Regions from separate parts of the Paenibacillus sp. GCM10027628 genome, predicted to be linked through region 2. Evidence: riboswitches for the same ligand, from Rfam matches in the RefSeq annotation. Region 2 holds a riboswitch; the other holds the start of a gene.

Region 1 (3,776 bases), on a different contig from region 2:
GCGGTTATCGTACCGCGAGGCTATCATCCGGTTGCGGCTCCGCCGGGTTATGACGTGTATTATTTAAATGTCATGGCAGGCCCGCATCGAACGTGGAAATTTCATAACGACCCCGACCATAACTGGCTCATGCGTCCGCCTGCGCAGAAATCGCTCTAAACTATTGCAACCAAAGTTCAAAAACAGCATAATAGGACAGGGGGATGAGCGTTCATCCCCTTTTTGTACCACATAAGAAAGTATAAGTTTTCGGTTCCCGAAAACCGCTTTCTTATTGGCGATAAAACCTACATCTAAACGCGGTCGCTCATCTTTGAATGGCCTCGATAGAGGTTTTCTCATAAGGACATTACGAGCTATACGCAAGGAGAAGCGAGCATGAAGGCAACCATTTATGATGTGGCTAAAGAGGCGGGTGTTTCGATCGCTACGGTTTCTAATGCCATTAACGGCAAAGGAAAGATCAGCCAAAAGCGGCGTGAAGAGATTCTTAAAGTCATGGAACGGTTGCAATATCAACCTAGTCTGATCGCATCTGCTTTGATGGGAAAAAAAACGTTCACACTCGGTCTTCTCATACCGGATATTTCAAATCCGTTCTTTGCTGAAATTGCCCGCGCAATCGAGGATCAAGCCCATCAAAACGGCTACAGTGTCATTATGTGCAGCACGGACAATAAGGACGAACGGGTTGAACGATATATTACGCTGCTTGAGCAAAAAAGCGTAGACGGGATCATTATTGGTACAGGTATTGAGAATATGGAAATTTTGAGTCTTCTTCAAAATAAGTCGATTCCGATAGCCATGATTGCCCGTGAAGCTTCCGCATTGGCTGTAGATACGGTTGTGGCCGATGATTTTGTGGGCGGCATGTTGGCTGCGGAGCATCTAATCTCCCTGGGACACCGGCGGGTTGCGATTCTTGCGGAGAACTTAAAAGTAAGCAGCAGCCGTGAAAGAATTCGTGGATTCAAGCAAGGTATGCATGATGCGGGGATATCTTTCAGCGACGACAACATCATTATCTGTGAATATAAAGTGGAAGAAGGCAAAAGAGGCATTCAAGAGCTGCTCGGACGCAGCTCTGCTGAACATCCAACGGCAATCTTCTGTTGCAATGATTTATTGGCTATAGGCGCGTTGCAGGGTGCCAAAGAACTCGGCTTGCGCGTACCGAAGGCGCTATCCATCGTCGGATTTGATAATACGATCCTGGCTACCGTGACGGATCCGCCGCTGACGACCGTTTCCCAGCCGATGGAGCAAATGGGAAAGCTCGTCTTCAACCTGCTGATCGACAATCTGGAGAAAAAAGATGGGATCAAACAGCGTATCGTGCTGCGCCCTGAACTTATTATTCGGCAGTCGACTATGCCATTGGGAAACTAACTAGTAACGTTAGGCTTACATCTATCGGTTAAAAAAACTATTGCTAATGAGCCGGGAATCGACTAAAGTAAAGCCAAATGAATAGCAACACGGGTGCTTGATGAAGTCAGGCTGAGATAGCGGCCCTATGCCGCTGACCGTTAATCTGATCTGGGTAATGCCAGCGTAGAGAACATTGTGCGATTCTTCGTATGCACTTATCTTATGCCTGCCCTTACCCGGCGGGCTTTTTCGTGTTCGCTGAACATTTTACAATTTTATTAAAGGAGTCGATGAACAATGGGCAAAGCACAATCCGCTTCAAAAGGTTTAAAACTGACAGACATCCTGGTCACCATCGTGATCGCTGCAGTATTCGGCGTGATTTACAGAATATGGGGCCCGATGTATGATGTGTTGAAACCGCTCGGTCTTCATGTCGAGCAGTTGAGCTATGGCATGTGGTTCATGGCGGCGACATTTGCGTTTCTGGTTATTCGGAAGCCGGGCGTCGCACTGCTCGCAGAGGTTGCTGCAGCAACGATTGAAGCTTTATTTGGAGGTTCGTGGGGGGTATCCACACTCGTATACGGTGTACTGCAAGGGCTCGGCGCAGAAATTATTTTTGCTCTTTTCTTGTACCGTAGAGCGAATGTCGGGGTGACGGTATTAGCTTCTTTTGCTGCGGCCGCATTGTCCCTGGTCGTCGATTATTACTATGGATATATTGATCAGCTGACGTTCTGGAACTACTGCCTGTTCATTGGGCTCCGTCTTGCCGGCAGCGCACTGATCGCAGGTGTATTCGCTTACTATTTGGCGGCGGCGCTTGATCGTACCGGTGTGCTGAACTTGCTTCGTCCCGTTTCGAAGAAAGATTACGAGACATTGGGGTAGGACGATGAGTCGAAGCGAAGGATTAGGCATTAAGAATCTTAGGCTCAAATATCCCGGAGAAGATGTCCCCCTGCTGTTCCGGGGAATTTCCTTATCGGTCGAGCCGGGCGAGAAGGTTCTCCTCCTAGGGCCGAGCGGCTGCGGTAAGTCGACGCTTCTTCAAGTACTAAGCGGTATCGTTCCGGATATTGTGGAAATTCCGCTTAAAGCCGAGGAACTTCGGACGCCAAGCCGTCCCGGTTATGTTTTTCAAGACCCCGATACGCAATTTTGCATGCCGTATGTAGATGAGGAGATTGCGTTTGTCTTAGAAAATTTGCAAGTCCCGCGTGAGCAAATGCCTGCGCTCATCGATCGCTATTTAGAGATGGCCGGCCTTCGTTTCGACGACACCCACACCCCGATTGGGCAGCTATCTCAAGGGATGAAGCAGCGGTTGGCCATTGCGAGCGTACTTGCGCTCGAGCCCGATGTGCTATTCCTTGATGAGCCGACGGCACTGCTCGATGAGGAGGGCACGGAGCAAGTATGGGACACCATTCGTACAGTCTGTGGCGACAAAACGCTCGTGATCGTAGAGCATAAAATAAGCGGGATTCTCGACTTCATCGACCGTCTGATTGTCATCGGGCCAGAGGGTCAATTGCTAGCGGACGGCAGACCGCAAGACATTTTTAGCACCTGCAAACAACAGCTTATGGATTATGGGATTTGGTATCCGGGCGTATGGGATGAGGTTGAGCGGAGGCAGGAGCAAGTGGTCAAAGACTACACAGAACTGACGCCGGTCATGACCTTACGCGACTTCTCAGGCTTGCGTGGCAGGCAAATCAGGACCTCTGTGGATAACTTAAGTGCTTATCCTGGGGACTGGATTGCGGTTACTGGGGCTAATGGTGCGGGCAAAAGCTCGCTGCTGCTCGCCATCATGCGCTTGATCCCGATCCAAGGAACCTGCTGGATTGAGGGTGTAAAAGGGACAAAAGTCGAGCAGCTCGCCGAGCGCGTCGCCTTTGTGTTCCAGAACCCGGAATTCCAGTTCGTCACCCATTCGGTTGAAGACGAAATCGCCTATTCGCTGCCGGAGGGCGCCGGTCAGGAGGCGGTTGAGGCGCTGCTGCGGCAGTACGACTTGCATCAGCTGCGTAATCGGCATCCGTTCCAGCTATCGATGGGTCAGAAACGCAGGCTCAGCGTGGCGTCTGCACTGGTGCGCCAACCCCGCGTCCTGCTGCTGGATGAACCTACCTTCGGGCTGGATGCGCGCAATACGTTCCGTATGCTGGAGCTGTTGGAGCAATTGCGTGCGAGCGGCACGGCGATCGTAATGGTGACGCACGATTCGGAAATCGTGAGCCGCTATGCAACCCGCGTCTGGCGGGTCGAGGTGGGCGAAGTGAAGGAAGCGGCGAAGAGGCCGCTGCCGACGCAGGCGAAGCCCTTTGCGGAAGGGGAGGCGCTGCTGTGCAACTAACGTTCGCGTATCGTGAAACATGGCTGCACCGGGT
Region 2 (3,776 bases):
ATAACCACTAAACCTGCGCCTTCCCGGCGCCCAAGCTGTGCGGTGCTTTCAAAGCATACCGCCTGTTCAGCAGGTAGCCGAACAGCGAAGCGAGCGATTGCTGGAACAGCATGCCGAGTACGACTGGAATGGCAACAGGAGCTGGGAAATAGGCGACAGCCAGAACGGCACCGGCGCTGATGTTGCGCATGCCGCCGTTAAAGGTTAGTGCAACGACAATGTCTTCCGGCCAGTGCATCAGCTTGGCGATGAGCCAGCCGAGGACATAGCCCAGCGAGGCTAGGATAAGCACGAACAAGGCTAAACCGAGCAGTTTACCGTTGATGTCGCGCAGATAGGGCGCGATGACGGAACCGTTAATGGCGACGACAATGCCCATCGCGATTTTCGAAAAAGGCCCGAGCCTTCCGCTCCACTGCTCTTTAACTCGGCCACGTGTCAACTGATTGAGAATCATGCCGATCAAGGAAGGCAGCACGATCATGAAAAACAAACCTTTCATCATGGCCAGCGTGTCCATATGTACTTTGGCTCCAACGAGTAGATACATCGTATAAGGGACAACGAATGGGGAGAGCACCGTATCCACCAATATGATCGATAGTGTCAACGCTATATGCCCGCGATAAATAGCTACCCAGACAAAGCTGGTAATGCCTGTAGGGATGGCAGCAGCTAATACGAGGCCGATTATTGTAAAGGAATCGTCGCTATAAACGACATGGCCGAGGCCCATGGCCACAAGCGGCATCATGACATGAAGGATAAGTAAAGTTGCAATTAAAGGGAGCGGCTGAACGACGACCTGCACGAACTCTTTGAAACTGGAGCTGATACTTCCCGAGAAGGTCATAAAGGCAAAAATCCATGGTGACAAGTACGTGTATCCGGATAAATGAGCGCCCAGCAAAACGCCAATGAGAACGCTAATAGGTGTTATAAGGGGCATGATTTTTTCCATTTTTTTGTTCAATTGCGGCAGCATCCAGGAGGACTTCCTCTCTTGAAAATTCATTTCCAACTTGATCCAGTAGTATCTTTGAATTTAGCAGTTTGAAACAAAATATATACAGGGGTGAGAGCGTTGAGTCTAAAATCGAGCTCGCTAAATTCGCTATATCTCACGCAATTTTTAAGCGCCTTTGCGGATAATTTGAACTTTTTTACCACATAAGAATTGATAAGTTCCGAGGTACACGGAAAGACAAATTCTTATTGGCGATAAAAACAACCTTTAAACGCGGTCGCAGTATGTCGTGCTCGCTCCAATCGTAGGTGCGCTTGCTGACCGCAAGGCGAAGACACATGTACTTTTATATGGCAATTTATTCAAAAGCATCGGCATTCTCATGCTGCTCTTCGGCGTGCCCGCCGTGTTTTGTTACTTGGTGCTAGGTATAGGTGCTGTCGTCTACTCGCCGGCCAAATACGGCATTTTGACGGAACTTACAAATAGTGAAGAAGAGCTGCTGCGCGCAAACGCCAAAGTGGAAGGCTCGACGATTTTGGCTATTCTACTCGGTACTGTCGTTGGCGGCTTGCTGGCGGACATTTCCGATACGCTTGGCATTCTTACCTGTCTGACGCTGTACGTGCTATCCCTCTTGTTAACGTGTGCAATTCCCAAGAAAGCGGGCAATCCTCACGTCCAATTCGGCCCGTCTGCCCTGGCGTTCTTCAAGGATCTTCGCATTTTATTCGCCAATCCGAAGGCCAGATTTTCGCTCATCAGCACAGGTGCTCTCTGGCTCAATGCATCCGTGCTGCTTTCGCAGCTTTCTCATGTAAAAAAGTTCAATAAGGCTAATAATCGCCAGCATTCTTCGTTATAGCACAGATTATCAAAAAAGCATGCTAATGATCATTATAATATAAGCGTGACAGGGCACAAGGGGGGAGCGTCATGAATATCGATAAACTATTTTTATAAAAGTCCCCTATTTTCAAGTCAGGGACATCGTGCTATGATGAATAACAATTGAATGTGAATGAATCCCTAGGGGCGCCGAAAGGCTGAGACAGAGTGATCTGAACCCTTTGAACCTGAACTGGGTCATACCAGCGGAGGAAAGTGGAATTTCGAATTTGTTAGGACACCTACGCATGTTTAGTTTACATGTTTAGTATGTGCGGACCTACAACCACTTTTCTTCGGAAAAGTGGTTTTTTTGCGTTTAAAACAAGCGTTGAACAAAAGAGGAGGCGGAGTATGGCGGGCTATGAACTGCACGTGATCTCTGATGGCAAACAAAGCTGGTCGACGATGACGGCCATCGCGCTGGAGATACAGTCCTACGTCACTGCGATTCATATTCGGGAAAAAACAAAGCCGATGAAAGAGATTTTGCGGGGGCTGCAAACGCTGCTGGAAGCGGGTGTTTCACCCAAGGGCATTTATATAAACGGGTACCCGAGTCTAGCGATAGCAGCGAAGCTGGGCGGTGCTCATCTACCGGGCAGCAGCCCGCCGCTTCCCGCTATCCGGGAGATATACTTGGGCTACATTCGAACAGGAATATCCATACATAGCGCCGAGGAAGCATGGCTGCGTGAGCAGGAAGGGGCGGATTACTTGATGTTTGGGCATGTGTTTGCGACTGCTTCGAAGCAAGGATTGCCTCCGAGAGGCATAGAGCAGCTGACGGAAGTGACGGGGAAGGTGAAGGTCCCTGTCATCGCCATCGGAGGGATAACGCCAGATCGGGTAAGGACGGTGCTGGAAGCAGGGGCCACGGGCATAGCTGTTATGAGCGGTATTTGGGAAGCGCAGGATCCGCAGCAAGCGGCGAAGGTATATGCAGATGAAATGAGAAGGTACGGAGGTGAGGGGCGTGGATCGATTGAGCAAAAAGAGTTCTAATGTGCGTTCTTCAGAAGTTATCGTCGTGGGAGGCGGCGTCATTGGCTGCTCTATCGCATATCACCTGGCAGGGCGTGGTCAGGCGGTCACCGTACTGGAGCGAGGCAGAACAGGTTCGGAAGCGTCTGCAGCTGCAGCCGGTATGCTCGGTGCGCAGTCCGAGATGGAGGACACGGGGCTGCTGTTCCAATGGGCCCGGCGCAGCAGGGCCATGTTCCCGCAGCTGGCCGAGGAACTGAAGGCACTCACGGGCATCGGCATCGGCCTCGTCCGTGAAGGGCTCTTGAACGTCGCGCTCACGGACGTTCAAGAAGAGGAGCTGCGCGCCCGCGAGAAGCTTCAACGCGCAGCGGGCGAGCAGGCCGAGTGGCTGAGCGCAGCCGCAGCCGCCCGGCTGGAGCCGGCCTTGAGCCAGGCCGTGCGCGGAGCGCTCTACCTGCCGGACGACGGGCAGGTGGAGGCGCCGCTGCTGGCTCAGGCGTTCGCGCAAGCAGCCCGTATCCTGGGAGCGAATGTGCAGGAATTCGCTCAAGTGCAGAAGCTGCTCACGGAGCAGGGCAAGGCCATCGGCGTCATGACGAGCGACGGCCCGATCTATGGCGATCGCGTAATCGTCGCGTCGGGTACATGGAGCGGGCAGCTCCTGGCCGATGTAGGCGTAGAGCTGCCGGTGTACCCCGTGAAGGGCGAGTGCTTTTCCGTTTTGACGCCGAAGCCCGTGCTGAGCAAGACCCTGTTCACGCCAGGGTGCTATATCGTGCCGAAAGCAGGCGGCAGGCTGCTGGTCGGCGCAACGGTCCAGCCCGGCAGCTACGACCGGAAGGTGTCGCTGGCCGGTTTGGCTGAGCTGATGGAGCGGGCGAAGCTGCTGATGCCTTCCATTGCCGAGACGGAGTGGGAGAAGGCGTGGTCGGGT

What was found. Region 2 has a riboswitch for thiamine pyrophosphate ahead of ACFQZT_RS16265 (thiamine phosphate synthase). Riboswitches for the same ligand answer to the same signal wherever they lie in the genome.
Region 1: linked by a shared signal. The riboswitch ahead of ACFQZT_RS10160 (ECF transporter S component) and the one ahead of ACFQZT_RS16265 (thiamine phosphate synthase) in region 2 are both predicted to bind thiamine pyrophosphate.

The regions. Positions count from the first base shown of each region.
Region 1 is NZ_JBHTHA010000009.1:57,527-61,302, forward strand. Features, by position in the region: gene iolB (5-deoxy-glucuronate isomerase) at 1-159, shown strand, start outside; gene ACFQZT_RS10155 (LacI family DNA-binding transcriptional regulator) at 379-1,392, shown strand; TPP riboswitch at 1,472-1,583, shown strand; gene ACFQZT_RS10160 (ECF transporter S component) at 1,672-2,268, shown strand; gene ACFQZT_RS10165 (ABC transporter ATP-binding protein) at 2,273-3,742, shown strand; gene ACFQZT_RS10170 (energy-coupling factor transporter transmembrane component T family protein) at 3,733-3,776, shown strand, end outside.
Region 2 is NZ_JBHTHA010000017.1:150,526-154,301, reverse strand. Features, by position in the region: gene ACFQZT_RS16275 (bile acid:sodium symporter family protein) at 8-985, opposite strand; gene ACFQZT_RS16270 (MFS transporter) at 1,257-1,832, shown strand; TPP riboswitch at 1,989-2,087, shown strand; gene ACFQZT_RS16265 (thiamine phosphate synthase) at 2,210-2,860, shown strand; gene thiO (glycine oxidase ThiO) at 2,832-3,776, shown strand, end outside.